DNA from 2 places in the Devosia sp. LjRoot3 genome. Region 2 is predicted to be linked to the other one. Evidence: predicted binding sites of a transcription regulator. Region 2 holds the regulator's gene; the other holds the start of a gene.
The links. Region 2 encodes PhoB, which activates phosphate uptake and scavenging genes when phosphate is short. Its sites were predicted from a motif close to TGTCATNNANCTGTCAT; they were not measured.
Positions count from the first base shown of each region.

Region 1: a site for PhoB is predicted at 2,124-2,140, ahead of phnF (phosphonate metabolism transcriptional regulator PhnF). Genes of this name have one in related genera too.

Region 1 is NZ_CAXUPK020000004.1:388,775-396,105, forward strand. It holds gene ACSQ2A_RS16615 (amidohydrolase family protein) at 1-404, shown strand, start outside; gene ACSQ2A_RS16620 (helix-turn-helix domain-containing protein) at 972-2,060, shown strand; gene phnF (phosphonate metabolism transcriptional regulator PhnF) at 2,182-2,937, shown strand; gene ACSQ2A_RS16630 (phosphonate C-P lyase system protein PhnG) at 2,930-3,373, shown strand; gene phnH (phosphonate C-P lyase system protein PhnH) at 3,373-3,912, shown strand; gene ACSQ2A_RS16640 (carbon-phosphorus lyase complex subunit PhnI) at 3,912-4,997, shown strand; gene ACSQ2A_RS16645 (alpha-D-ribose 1-methylphosphonate 5-phosphate C-P-lyase PhnJ) at 4,994-5,908, shown strand; gene ACSQ2A_RS16650 (ATP-binding cassette domain-containing protein) at 5,905-6,726, shown strand; gene ACSQ2A_RS16655 (phosphonate C-P lyase system protein PhnL) at 6,736-7,331, shown strand, end outside.
Region 2 is NZ_CAXUPK020000003.1:195,390-202,720, reverse strand. It holds gene ACSQ2A_RS11945 (cold-shock protein) at 1-149, shown strand, start outside; gene ACSQ2A_RS11940 (hypothetical protein) at 301-555, shown strand; gene ACSQ2A_RS11935 (hypothetical protein) at 717-968, shown strand; gene rpsU (30S ribosomal protein S21) at 1,033-1,305, opposite strand; gene ACSQ2A_RS11925 (MYG1 family protein) at 1,513-2,439, opposite strand; gene phoB (phosphate regulon transcriptional regulator PhoB) at 2,740-3,441, opposite strand; gene phoU (phosphate signaling complex protein PhoU) at 3,565-4,275, opposite strand; gene pstB (phosphate ABC transporter ATP-binding protein PstB) at 4,299-5,081, opposite strand; gene pstA (phosphate ABC transporter permease PstA) at 5,147-6,514, opposite strand; gene pstC (phosphate ABC transporter permease subunit PstC) at 6,516-7,331, opposite strand, start outside.

The sequences.
Region 1 (7,331 bases), on a different contig from region 2:
CCTCCATGGACAAATTCCATGAGGTGCTGCACGGCACCAGCAATGTCTACGAATTTGCCAAGAAGTACGACCTCAAGACGGCCTGGGGAACCGACATTCTGTTCTCGCCCATTCTGGCCCGCGGCCAGAACAACATGCTGCTCAACCTGCTCGAATGGTACACCCCGGTCGAAGCGCTGCAGATGGCCACGGGCACCAATGGCGAGCTGCTCCTGCTCTCGGGCGAGCGCAATCCCTATCCCGGGCGCATCGGCCTCATCGAGGAAGGCGCCTATGCCGATCTGCTGCTCGTTGACGGCAATCCGCTCGAGGACCTGACCCTGGTTGCCGATCCGGCAAACAACTTCCTCATCATCATGAAGGATGGGGTGATCTACAAGGACATAACCGGCGACCAGCCATAGAGCCTGTCAGATCTCGCCCATTTTCACCTGTTCGCGCGTTTGCGTCTCTCGAGGGTAACAGTCTGTTAGCCAATAGACGCCAACGCGCGGCGATGGATCGGCCAGATAGGAACGCAGAGACAAGGTCTGGGACGGAATGCACATCCGTTCGCGGAAGTATATGATACTCTCACTCAGCAAATTGCGTGTCTCTGGCCATTCGGGGCAAGCAGCTTGTCGGCGGCGGCAATATTCGGATAAAGTTTTCGCATAGTCATTCTGCCTATTTGGCTTTTTCAACTTCTCGTTCGACGCTAGACTGGTTGTTCGCAGCAGCCGTCGCCAGCGGCGGAGGAGCGTTCGGGAACCCGAGGGCACTTTGGCGGCCCCCCGGCAGACGACTATCCAAACCTCTGAAGCGCCGGGCTTTTGGCGCTTTGGCTTCTTGCCTTCTGTTTGTGTGTGGCTTGGCCGCGCACCGTTGCGGCCAGTCCCTTTTGGGGCCAGACGGGCCGCGTGGCGCGGTCCCGCGGCCAGCAGTTTTCCGCCTTCGCTGAAGGTCGGGAAACTCTGAGGGGGAGCGTCAGAATGTACCATGCGTCCAGTATTCGTCCGCGATATCAGCCGGTTGTGCCGCTGATGAATTCGCCGAATGACGAAGCTATCGGTCTGAGGCCTATCGATTTTTCAACCAGTGAAGTGCCTGTAGCGGATCGGTTCGACGCCTGGCGCGATGTCCATTCCGCCGCCTTTGACATCTTTCCGAGCCAGGACAACAGGAATTTTCGCGCCCGGCATCGCACCTGGGATCTGGGCAGCATGGCCTTCCAGACCATCGAAACCGACAGCCTGCGCTTTGCCAGTCTCGCCGAGCAATCCAAGCGCGATCCATTGGATCATTGGGTCGTTTCGCTCTTCGTCACCGGTCGATGCACGATCGAGGGCTCCAGGGTCCTTCTCGAAAATGTTTCAGGAATTCCGCAACTTACCTCCCTCGTCGATCCCTTCCATGGCCAGGTCACGGCGGGCAAGGCGCATCTGCTCTATGTCCCGCGCGATACCTGCCGCGACGCCGCCCACCTCCTCGACGCCGCCTCGCTCACGCTGCTGCAAGACGGCATGGGCGGCATTTTTGCCGACTATATGCTGAGCTTGGAAAGCCGCATGTCGCAGCTGCAGCCGGGGGACCTCGCCGAGCTTGTGGCGGCCACGCGCGCGCTGCTCCTTGCGGCGATTGCGCCGTCGCCCGATCGCCTCGAAGAGGCCGGGGCGCTAATCAACCACGCCCTCCTCGAACGCGCCCGACAGTGCGTGCAGGATAATCTGCAGAATCCGGCGCTCGATGTGAATTTCATCCTGCGCGGGCTCGGCGTTTCCCGCTCCCGCCTCTACCGCCTTTTCGAGGCCTCGGGCGGCATCATGCACTATATCCAGAAGCGCCGGCTGCTTGCGGCGCACAAGGTGCTGGCCGACCCCTTGAGCGGGCGGCGCATCTTCGAAGTGGCCGAGGATTTCTGCTTCAACGATGCTGCTGAATTCAGCCGCGCTTTCCGGCGTGAATTTGCCTACAGTCCCTCCGATGTCAGGGCTCATAGACCGCATCTGGCTGCAGATCGCGTGCAGTCCAGCCCCCACGCAAAGGACCTGACGGACCTTCTCAAGCGCATGCAGAGCTAAGGCGTCATCGGTTTTTCGAACGGCGCTGCTAAAGCCGGATCGTCGCATGGTTGGCCCGCGCCGTGTCACGCGCGTGTCATTGACCCCGACTAAAACCAGCTCATTCGAATGAGTTGGTGCAATGCGGAATCAAGGCCATTCCTGGGAGGAAACCCGGGATCGGATCAGCGAAGAAATTACCACGGGACGCCTTGCGCCGGATGCGCGCCTGCCGTCCGAGCCCGAGCTTTGCCTGCTCTATGGCACGCGGCGCCACTCGCTGCGCAAGGCGCTGGCAGCCCTGGTCAGCGAAGGCAAGCTGCGTGTCGAACACGGCCGCGGTACCTTTGTCGAGCGCGCTCCACTCCTCAACTACGTCATCGGTTCGCGCACGCGTTTTCATGAAAACCTGATGTCGCAGGGTCTCACCGCGTCCGGCGAAACGCTGGCGGAAATGACCATTCCGGCGAGCAAGCGCGTCGCCTCGGCATTGGGCATCGAGCCCGAAGCCAAGGTTTTTGCCCGCTCCTGGCGCGGTTTTGCCAATGATCTGCCGATCAGCATTGGCTGGGCCTATCACGACACTACCCGCTTCCCCGACCTGCCCGAGCGGCGGCGGGAACTGTCGTCGATCACAAAGGTCTATCATTCCTACGGCATCACCGATTACCGGCGCCTACGCACTACTGTCTTCACGCGCCTCGCCTCCGAAAGCGAGGCGAGCATGCTGATGCTGCGCGCCGGCCAGTCGGTGCTCGTGGTGCAAAAGGTCGACGCCGATCTCGATGGGCGACCGATTGGATTTTCCGAGGCTGTGTGGGCGGGCGACCGGGTGCAGTTCACCTTCGAAACCGACCAGCCGACCGTGCTTACTACCGAAAGAGACAATGATGTTTAACGAGACACCATCGGGTGGCTCCGCTCACGGAGCGACGCTCGACATTCTGGCGCGGGCGCGGCCGGCACTTCTGAAAGCGCTAGCCGAAACCCTGCTTGAGGGCATGGGCGAGATTTCGGTCATCACCAATCGCACCGGGCTCGTCATGGTCCCAATGCGCGACACGGTCGAAAACGTCGATTTTCACCTCGGCGAAGTGCTGGTCAGCGAGGCCCATATCGCCGATGCCGCCGGCTATGTCGGCTACGGCATGGTCACCGACCGCGATCTCGAACGCGCCATGGCCATGGCAGTCGTCGACCTGCGCCTTGCCGCGACCGGCGACGAGCCAGCTATCACAAGCTTTATTGCCGAAGAACGCGCCCATCAGGTCGCTGAAGACACGGCCCGCATGCGGCAGGTGGAAGCCACGCGCGTTGAAATGGAGACGTTCTGATGCTGACCGTTGCTCCTCCCGACGCCATTGAAATGCGCGCCAATGCGACTTTCGAGGCGCTGATGTGGGCCCTCGCGCGCCCCGGCGATATCAGAGAACTGCCCGAAGCGGGCCTTGCCACCATTGCCGAAACGCTGGTGGATCTCGAATGCATGGTCTTTGCCGATGATCCGGCCCTCCGGGCGCAGATCGCGGCGACCGGCGCGCTTCAGGCCGACGATATTTCTGAGGCCGACCATGTGTTCCTCTCCTCGCTCGAGGGCGCCGAAGCTCGGCTTGTCGCCCTCCGCTGCGGCAGCGCGCTTTATCCCGACGACGGGGCGACGCTCGTTGCCCAGGTTCGCCACGGCGTGGGTCAGCGCGTGCGGCTTTCCGGCCCCGGCGTCGATGGGGTGCTGGAACTGACCCTCGGCATTTCGCCTGGTTTCTGGGCCATGCGCGCCGTGCTCTGCGCCTATCCCGAAGGCTTTGACATGCTTCTCGTTGATGGCCGCTCGGTCATCGGCATTCCCCGCTCGACCCTGGTAGAGGTGCTGTAATGGCATATGTAGCAACCCGCGGTGGCGAAAAGGCCATCGAACAGGCTGAGCGCCTCTTCCGACAGGATCTGGGCACGATCGACGCGAGCCGTGTCGAGACCATCCAGCAGACCATGCCCTATCTCATCGATCGCGTGATGGGCGAAGCCTCGCTCTATAGCGAGGAACTGGCGGCTCTGGCTCTCGCCCAGACCGGCGGCGAGCTCTCTGAAGCCGTGCTGGTGCTGCGCGCCTGGCGCACGACCCAGCCGCGTATCGCCATCGCCCGCCCGGTGCAGCAGGATGAAATTCTCACGCAGCGCCGCATTTCGGCAGCGTTCAAGGACATTCCCGGTGGCCAGATTCTGGGGCCAACGCTCGACTACTCGCACCGCGTGCTCGCGACCGACGTGCTCGAAGGAAAACCCTATGCGCCGCCTGCCGTTGATGCAGCGGCAAAACCGGCACCGGCCCAACAGCCGTCGCTCGCCGATTGGCAGCGCCAGCAAGGGCTGCTTGCTCCGACGAGCGAACCCGATGTGGCCTTAGAAGACATCCCGGACCTGACGCGTGAACCGCTCCTCTTTCCGGCCTCGCGTGCGCATCGCCTGCAAAGCCTGGCGCGTGCCGAAACCGGTGGCGTGCTTGCCCTCGGCTATTCGGCCATGCGCGGCTACGGCAATGCCCATCCGACGGTCAATGAACTGCGCTTGGGCGAAGCCGAAGTGGTGGTGCGCCATCCGCGCGGCACCGAGTTTTCCGCCGGGCGCGTGCGCGTCAGCCAGGCCGAGGTGACGTCCAAGGAAAAGGGCGGCTTTCTCGATCTCGGCTTTGCCGCGACCTTCGGCTGGAACGAGGTGAAAGTGATCGCGGCGGCAACGCTCGATCTCAACTCGGCCGAAGCCCCGGTTGGCTCGCCCGTCCACGAAGAATTTTATCTGTATCACACCGAAAGCGTGGAGGCCTCGGGCTTCTGCATCCACTTCAAGCTGCCGCACTACGTGACCTTCCAGTCGACGCTCGACGCCATGCGCGACGCCAAGGCAAAGAAAGCCGCAGCCGAACAGAAGGGCGCTATCGAGCGCCAGACGGAGCCCGCAGAATGAGTCTTTCATCCCTGACAAAACCCTGGGCTGCGACGAGCTACGGTTTCCTCGACGCCTCGGCAAAGCGTGAACTGCGCCGGAAGATGCTGAAGGCCATCGCCGTGCCGGGCTGCCAGATGCCCTATGCCAGCCGCGAAGTGCCGATGGCGCGAGGCTGGGGCACCGGCGGGTTGCAGGTGACCCTCACGCTTGTCAATCCGACCTCGACGGTAAAGGTGATCGACCAGGGCGCGGATGACGGCGTCAATGCCGCCTCGATCCGCCGCTTCATTTCGCGCGTTTCGGGGGCCGGCGAAACCTGGGACACGCTCGCTGCCTCCATCGTGCAATCGCGTCACCGCGTGCCCGAAGAGGTGATGCGCGAGGACCAGATCCTCGTGCTGCAAGTGCCCAATCCCGAGCCACTGCGCGGGGTCGAGCCCAACATCTCCATCGCCCGGCAGATGCATGCCGATGCCGATTACGGCAAACTCTGGCTGACGCTTTACGAGCAGATCGTCCGCAAGGGCAGGATCATGCAGGGCGCCGGCTATCCCTCCATGGTCAATGGCCGCCACGTTATGACGCCATCGCCCATTCCGCGCTGGGACGTGCCAAAGCTCAATATGGCCAAGCACCTGACCTTCCTTTCGGCCGGCCGCGAAAAGCGCCTCTTCGCCGTGCCGCCTTTCACCCGCGTCGAGCCGCTGGTCTTTTCCGACCGCCCCTATCAGGTCGAGCATCATGCCGATCTCACCTGCCGCCGCTCCGGCGTCTCGGGCTATTTCATGAACGAGCTTCCGGTCGATGGCGGTGGTTCGGCCTTCGAAGTGTCCGACAGCAATCTTGGCATCAAGGCCATTCAGCAGGCGGAAGGTGCGCCGATCGAGATCGGCAAAACCTGGTATCGCAATGGGGAGTTTTCGGCATGAGCCTCGATATGAGCCCCGCGGCGCTGACTCGCGCAGAACCCCGCCTGATGCGGGCCGAACCGCTTCTTACGATGCGCGACATTTCCAAGACCTATGGTGACGTCCGCGCCCTGCGCCATGTCGATGCGACGGTCTATCCCGGCGAAGTCATGGGCATTGTCGGGGAAAGCGGCTCGGGAAAATCGACGCTGCTGCGGATGATGAACCTCGAGGATTCGCCTGATCACGGCGACTACACCCTGCGCCTCCCCAACCGTGACGACGGCAATCTCTTCGACCTGACGCGCTATGAACGCCGCATGCTCTGCGCGAGGCATATCGGCATCGTCTACCAAAACCCACATATGGGTCTTCTTATGCGGCACTCTTCGAGCGGCAATGTCGCTGAGCGTCTGCTCATCGCCGGCGAACGCAGCTTTGATGTGCTGCGCGCCAAGGCGCGGGAAGCGCTGGACGCTTCCGAATTCCCGCTCTCGCGTATGGATGCCCGCCCGATCGAGCTGTCCGGCGGCATGCAGCAACGCGTGCAGCTGGCCAAGGCCATCGCGCTCGAACCGGCCCTGCTGCTGCTCGATGAGCCGACCACCGGCCTCGACGTTTCCGTGCAAGCGCTGGTGCTCGATACGCTAAAACGCCTACAGCGCGACCGGAAAATCACCATGGTGCTGGTCAGCCACGATCTCGGCGTCATCCGCACCATGGCGGACCGTGTCATGGTCATGCGCCATGGCGAGGTGGTGGAACAGGGCCTCGCCGATCAGGTGTTCCAGGACCCGCAGCACCCCTATACCCAGCAACTCGTGCACGCAAAGCTCTGAGGACAGGTCATGACTTCCACTCCCCTCCTGCGTGTCGAGAAGCTGACCAAGACTTTTCGCATGTATCACCTCGACAGCATGCTGCATGCTTTTGAGGGGGTCAGCTTTGACCTCCATGAAGGCGAATTCCTGCTGCTGCGCGGGCACAACGGCGCCGGCAAGTCGACGCTGCTGCGCACCATCTGGCGCAGCTATCTGCCGGTCGGTGGCCATGTCTGGTACCGGTCCAGCCATGACGAAATCGACCTCGCCAATGCGGCCGATGTCGATATCGCATTGCTCCGCCGCGAGGAAATCGGGTTCGTCACCCAGTTCCTCAATGCCCGTCCCCGCGTTGCGGCGCAGGACATTGTTGCCGAGCCGCTGCTTCTCGCTGGCACATCGCAGGCCGAGGCGCTGGATCAAGCCCGGCACTGGCTCGACCAGTTCGGCGTGCGTCCAGAACTCTGGCGCGCCTATCCCTCGACCTTTTCGGGTGGCGAGCAGCAGAAGGTGAACCTCGCCCGTGCGCTGATCCTGCCGCAAAAGCTGCTGTTGCTGGACGAACCGACGGCATCGCTCGACGTTGGCGCCCGCGCCGCGCTCGTGCGCCGCCTCTCGGATTT
Region 2 (7,331 bases):
CCGATGGCGGCGGTAAGGATGCCTTCGTCCACATTTCTGCGCTGGAACGTGCTGGTATTTCCAGCCTTGCCGACGGCCAGAAGGTGACCTTCGACCTCGAAAAGGGTCGTGACGGTCGTGAATCCGCAATCAACGTGCAGCTCGCCTAAGACGCGTATCGCGATCTCCTCGAGGTCGCGACGTGTACCAGGCTTTGCTGTGCAGCGTTTTCAAACCGGAAGGCGGTTCGCCTCTTTCTGAAAACGCTAGTGTTTGAGTTTGGCCGGGGCGGTTGCGCCCCGGTTTCCAAAGGAGCGCTCGATGTCTCACCTCTATAAAGTCGGCCAGATGCTCGACCTGCGCTCCGCCCCGCGTCACAGCAATCGGCCTGCAGGCCCTTGCGAAGTGATCTCGTGTCTCCCACATGAGACTGGCCCGGTACTGTATCGGGTAAAATCGCGCGGCGAGACCAATGAACGCGTTGTCGAAGAGGGCGATCTTTCGCCCAGCGACGCGTCCAAATCGGCCTATGTCGAAGGCGCAAGCGTCTTCAGCATCGCCGTAAACAAGCGGTAAGCGCACTCACCCTTCAAGGTTTGCGTCGGTTGATCTCCCGGTCGTGGCAGTTGTTGTCACGAGGGTGAGACAATCACGATGCAATAACGTGCACGAATATGCCGCCCCTGGCGCGACTCGCGCCGGGCTAATGCCGGCCTCTGGCCGGAAGAAAGACTGAAATGAATACGCATATACTAAGCGCTCCGGGGGAACTGTTCCTCGGCAGCGACGCCGCAACGGCACTCGCACAGGGTGCGCGGCGCTTTTCCTCGGCCGCCAAGGCCATCCGGTTCGCCATGGAACAGGCAGCGCCCGTGAGCCTTCACGGCGCCTTGCTCAAGATCGGCGGACAAACGCTTGGGCCGGACCAGATCCGCTCCCTGCATCGGCAGATGGAAACCATCGGCCAGGCGCGCAGGACGCGCCAATAAAAACGCCGGCCATATGGCCGGCGTTTGCTTGTTCCGAACTGGATACCAGTTCTGGATATAGGTTTTAGGCCTGCGAACGCGGAGCCGAACCGGGACGGCCGCCGAAGCTTCCTGCGGGACGCTTGGGCGCAGCAATCAGACCTTCGCGAATAGCCTGCTTACGCGCAGCCTTACGGTTGCGGCGGATGGCTTCGGCCTTCTTGCGCACGCGAGCTTCCGAGGGCTTCTCGAAATACTTGCGGAGCTTCATCTCGCGGAAGACGCCTTCGCGCTGAAGACGCTTCTTGAGAACGCGGAGGGCTTGGTCGACATTGTTGTCGCGTACCTGGACCTGCAAAAAATTTCCTAACTTGGTGTGCGCCTTCTCCATGAATGGCAGGCGGAGTCGATCTGTGATCGGTGCACTTCGTTATCAGGCCCGGTCGGCGCTGCCAACCCGAGAAGTGGGGTTGTGATGTCTAAACCACGTCGCAATCTGCGGGATTTGCCCGGGGCGCCTTAGATACCTGTTCCTAGGTATGGCTTTGTCCCGAAACCGGGCCGCTCAGGCCGCGCGGCTGCCGATTGCTTCGGCCACGGCGATGTCGGCCATGGCGAGGGCGGCGGCCCGGGTCTTGGCGGCGGCGATGAAACGGCCGTTGTGGCAGAAGGTGGCGCCTTCGACGCCGCTGGCGACTTCCAGATCATGGTTGGTGAGACCCGCCCAGGCGGCGGGCAGATCGGCGCGCAGCTCAAAACCCTCGTCGCTGCGGCGGATGCCGGTGAGGCACCAGTCCTTGTCGCGCGGATGGACGACGAAGAGCAGGTGATCGGCGCCGGCCTTCACGATGGCGGCGCGGAAGGGCATGCCCATGGGCAGTTCAAGCACGCGACCGGGGCCGGTGGCCTCGATCGCCTTCGTCACGAGGGCCTCGGCGCGGAGCTTTGCCGCGCTGCGGGCGACGGCCGCCTCGACGAAGCTGCGGGCGATGATGAGTGCCTTGTGGAACGCCTGCTGATCGGCCTCGGCGTCGCGGTCGTCGAAGTCAGGTTTCAGGGTTTCGAGGAGCGAAGAGAGCGACAGGCCGGCCAGCGGACCCGAGGGGCTGGCGGCGCCGTTGTCGACGAGATCGATAGGCAGGACGAGATTGCCATCCACCGAGGCATGCACGCTTTCGACATGCTCAGCGGGAACATCGAAGGAGGCGATGTAGTCGCGGCCGAAATGCTTCCAGACAAGGCCAAAGGAACTGTAGGGCTGGCCATCGTCGCGCAGCGGTGCGCCGCGCTGGTGGTGATCGAAAATGCGGGCCTCGGCGTCATAAGCGCCGCCGACATCGTAGATGATGCGATCGGGGGCAGGGGTGATCCACTCCGGCGCGCGGCTGCGCACGATCTCGGCAGCGGGGAACAGCCGGGTCAGGATGACGCTCGACAGCAATTCATCGGCATGGAAACCACCGGAGTGGGTGACGAGGAAAGCTGGTGTCATGTGCGAGGCGGTCCTGAACTGGGCAATCGAGGCGTCACGACCCTTTCGGCCCCGACGGACCTTGCTACCCTGCTTTGGAGGGAGGAGGCAATGTTATCGTTAGCGAAACGTTAACGGGTGCGTGAGGGCGCGATCTCGCAGTGGCTCTCATGATGAGGTGCCTTGCAGGGTAAAGCCTCGAACCACGAGGGCGTGGCACCCAGGCATCGGGGCACGCCCTCGTGGTTCGAGGCTACGCTTGCGCTTCGCACCTCACCATGAGGGCTACGGGGATAGGCTGAGATAAACGAGTTTGCGGCTTCAGGCTGGTTGGCCGAAGCGTTCGTCGAAGGCGTAGCCGGCGCCGCGGACGGTGCGGATCGGGTCGTTTTCGCGGCCGCGATTGATGGCGCGGCGGAGGCGGCCGATATGGACGTCGACGGTGCGCTCGTCGACATAGACGTCATTGCCCCAGACGCCATCGAGAAGCTGCTCGCGCGAATAGACGCGGCCGGGATGGCGCATGAGATATTCGAGCAGGCGATATTCGGTGGGGCCCAGGTGCACGTCGCGGGTGGAGCGGCGGACGCGGTGGGTGGTGCGGTCGAGTTCGAGATCGCCGACCTTCAGCGCTGCGGTCACCAGATTGGGGTTGGCGCGGCGGAGGAGGGCGTGGATGCGGGCAACCAGCTCAGGGACCGAGAAGGGTTTTACGACGTAGTCGTCGGCGCCGGTCGAGAGGCCCCGGACGCGTTCTTCTTCTTCACCGCGGGCGGTGAGCATGATCACCGGGATGCGCGAGGTTTCTTCGCGGGCGCGGAGCCGGCGGCAGAGTTCGATGCCGGAGATTTCGGGCAGCATCCAGTCGAGCAGGATCAGGTCGGGCAGCTTTTCGGCGATAGCGTGCTGGGCCTCGTCGCCGGTTTCAGCGGTGACGACGCGGAAACCCTCGGCTTCGAGGTTGTAACGCAGCAGAATGGCGATATCGCCCTCGTCTTCGACAACGAGAATGGTCGCGGGCATAGGCGTGCTCCATCGATCGGCAGCCGCATGCTGCCGTCATTTCATTGTTTTTGCCACCATCTTCCTCTGCTGCCCCCTGAGGAAAATGGTGGCTGGTTTGGGGTAGTTACAAGGCGAGAGTGGCTATGCCTTGATCTGGGTCCGGTGCAGTTCCTGCACGTCAGCGGTCAGCTGCTTGCCGGTCTGCAGGTAGTAGGCGCGTTCGGCGATGTTGGTCGCGTGGTCGCCGATGCGTTCGAGGTTCTTGGCGCAGAACAGCAGATGCGTGCAGGTGGTGATGTTGCGCGGATCTTCCAGCATGTAGGTCAGAAGTTCGCGGAACAGCGAGGTGTGCATGGCGTCGACTTCGTCGTCGCGGTTGCACACTTCGACCGACGCGGCTGCGTCGCGGTTGGCATAGGCGTCGAGGGCGTCCTTGAGCTGACGCAGGACAAGGGCAGTCATGTTCTTGACGCCGTTGTAGAAGGTCGGCTGCAGGTTGATGCCTTCGAGTTTCAGCGAGCGACGGGCAAGCTGCTTGGCCATATCGCCGACGCGTTCCAGGTCGTTGGCGACGTGGATGGCGGTGACGATCGAACGCAGGTCCGAGGCCATGGGCTGGCGGCGGGCGATGATCGAGACGCACATGTCGTCGATCTTGCGCTGCATGTCGTCGATGCGTTGGTCGGCGATGATGGTGAGGTCAGCCAGCTCGCGGTCGAGCTTGAGAAGGGCCTTGGTGCCGTTCTCGATGGCGACTTCGACCTGGCCACCCATTTCGGCAATGGTCTGGGCCAGGGCGTTGAGTTCGTCGGTGAAGGACGAGACGATGTGATCGGATGCGGTATTGGGCATGATGTTGGTTCCTCGTTCCGCGATCAGCCGATGCGGCCCATGATGTAGTCCTGGGTCTGCTTGTTCACCGGATTGGTGAAGATGTCCTCGGTCGGGCCCTGTTCGATCAGGTTGCCGAGGTGGAAGAAGGCGGTGCGCTGGGAAACGCGGGCTGCCTGCTGCATCGAGTGGGTCACGATGACGATGGTGTAGTTTTCGCGCAGTTCGTCGATCAGCTCTTCGATGACGGCGGTGGCGATCGGGTCGAGGGCCGAGCAGGGCTCGTCCATGAGGATCACTTCCGGACCGACCGCGATGGCGCGGGCAATGCAGAGGCGCTGCTGCTGGCCGCCGGAGAGACCGGTGCCGGGCTCCTGCAGGCGATCCTTCACTTCTTCGAAGAGGCCCGCCTTGCGCAGGGACGAGACGACGATTTCGTCGAGGTCGGCCTTGTTGCGGGCGAGACCATGGATGCGGGGGCCATAGGCGACGTTGTCGTAGATCGACTTGGGGAAGGGGTTCGGCTTCTGGAAGACCATGCCGATGCGGGCGCGCAGTTCGACGACGTCAAGCGCGGGGGCGTAGATGTCTTCGCCGTCGAGCTTGATGGTGCCGCCGACCTTGGCGCCTTCGATGGTGTCGTTCATGCGGTTGATGCAGCGCAGGAACGTCGACTTGCCGCAGCCCGAGGGTCCGATGAACGCAGTGACGGCGCGATCGGGGATGTCGATCGAAATGCCGTGCAGGGCCTGCTTGGTGCCGTAGTGGACGGTCACGTCGCGAGCGGTGAGGCGGATGGGGCGTTCGAGCACATCAGTCGGGTTCATGGCGGAGTCCAGATTCAGGGAAGTCTTCTTAACCTTGCCGGCAAGCATATCCATTTGGCTCATCCTTAAGCACGCTTTTCAAGGCGCGAGCGGAGATAGATCGCTACGCCGTTCAGCAGGATCATGACCGCCAGCAGCACCATGATGGCAGCGGCCGTGCGGGGTTCGAAGAAATTGCGGTTTTCGTTGCCCTGCCAGAGATAGATCTGGACGGGGAGGGCCGTGGCCTGATCGAGCGGCGTCGCGGGGACCGAGGCCACGAAGGCCTTCATGCCGATGAGCAGGAGCGGCGCGGTTTCGCCCAGAGCGTGGGCGACGCCGAGAATGGTGGCCGTGAGGATCGACGGGAAGGTCGTTGGCAGGACGTGGTGGAAGACCATCTGCGTCTTGGATGCGCCCATGCCCAGGGCCGCCTGGCGCAGGGCCGGGGAGACGCCCATCAGTGCGCCGCGGGTGGCGATGATGATGGTGGGCAGGGTCATCAGGGTCAGCACCAGACCACCGACCAGCGGAGCCGAGATCGGCAGGTGGAACCAGTTGATGAACACCGCCGCGCCGAGGAGACCGAAAACGATCGAAGGGACGGCGGCGAGGTTGTTGATGTTGACTTCGATGAGGTCGGTGAGGCGGGACTTGGGCGCGAACTCTTCGAGATAGATGGCGGCAGCAACCCCGATCGGCACGGCGAGCACGATGACGATCAGCATCATCCAGAGCGTGCCGACAAAGGCGCCAAGGAGACCAGCGGAGGCGGGAGCCGAGCGGCTATCCACATTGGTGAAGATCGTCCAGGCAAAGCCGTTCGAGATCGTGCCATTGTCAACGAAGGTATCGATGAGCTGGCGGGCCGGCGCCGAAAGCTGCTGCTGAGCGTCGCCGAGATCGCGGTTGATATTGCCCCGGATCCAGTTGGCGGCATTGGCGGAGGCCAGCACGTCGACGTCCACGGTCTGGCCGAGGAGGGACGGATTGGCCACGAACATTTCGCGGATCTGGTGACGAGCGTTGGTTTCCGGGATCGTCTGGATCTGCTTGCTGTCGATCTCAAAACCTTCCGGCGCAGCCTTGCGCAGGGAGGCTTCGACGATGGTGTTCCAGTTCAGCATGGCCAGCTCGCGCTGCCACTTGAGGCTGGCGGCGGTGTACTCGGCGTCGGAGGCGAAATCGCCGCGTGCCGGAGCCGGGCCGACATCGATGACTTCAGCGTCGAAGGTCACCGACAGGTGCAGGTTGGACTGGACGAAGGCCGGGATGCCCTTGCGGAACACGTCCACGAAGAGGAGGGCAACGAAGCCGAGCGCGACGGCAATGGCGGCGATGCCGAGACCGCGGAAAATCTGCTCATTCAGGTGGCGGCGACGCAGGCCGGCGCGAATGATACGGGTGCGGTCCGACGAGGCTTTTTCGGGGAAAGTCTGAATATCGGTAGCCATTTTATTCGTACTGCTCCCGGAAGCGGCGGACGATGTAGAGGGCGAAGATGTTGAGGCAGAGGGTCACGACGAAGAGCGTGAGACCAAGGGCAAAGCCAACCAGGGACTGCGGGCCGGTGAAATCGGTATCGCCGGTGAGCTGGTTGACGATGGAAACGGTGATGGTCGAGACCGGCTCGAACGGGCTGCCGCGCAGGATCGGGGCGTTACCGGCGGCGAGCACCACGATCATGGTTTCGCCAATGGCGCGGCTGACGGCGAGGAGGAAGGCGCCGACAATGCCGGGGAGGGCGGCGGGCAGGAGGACGTTGCGGATCGTCTCGGACTGGGTGGCGCCCAGGCCATAGGCACCATCGCGCAGGGTGCGGGGCACCTGGTTCATGATGTCATCGGAGAGGGATGACACGAAGGGGATGATCATGATGCCCATGACGACACCCGCCGTCAGGGCCGAGGTGGCGCTGATCTGGAGCCCAATGGCATTGCCGAAATCGCGAAGGAAGGGGCCGACCGTGACGAGGGCGAAGAAACCGAAGACGATGGTCGGGATGCCGGCGAGAATTTCGATCAGCGGCTTGGCGACAGCACGGAAGGACTTTGGCGCGTACTGGCTGAGATAGATTGCCGAGAGGAGACCGACAGGCACAGCAACCAGCATGGCGATGGCGGTGATCATCAGCGTGCCGGCGAGCAGCGGCAGGAGACCATAGGAGCCGTGATTGTCGCCGCCGGCATTGTTGGGTGCCCAGACGGTGCCGAAGAAGAAATCGAGCGGATTGATGAAGGTGAAGAAGCGCAGCGCCTCGGTGACGAGCGA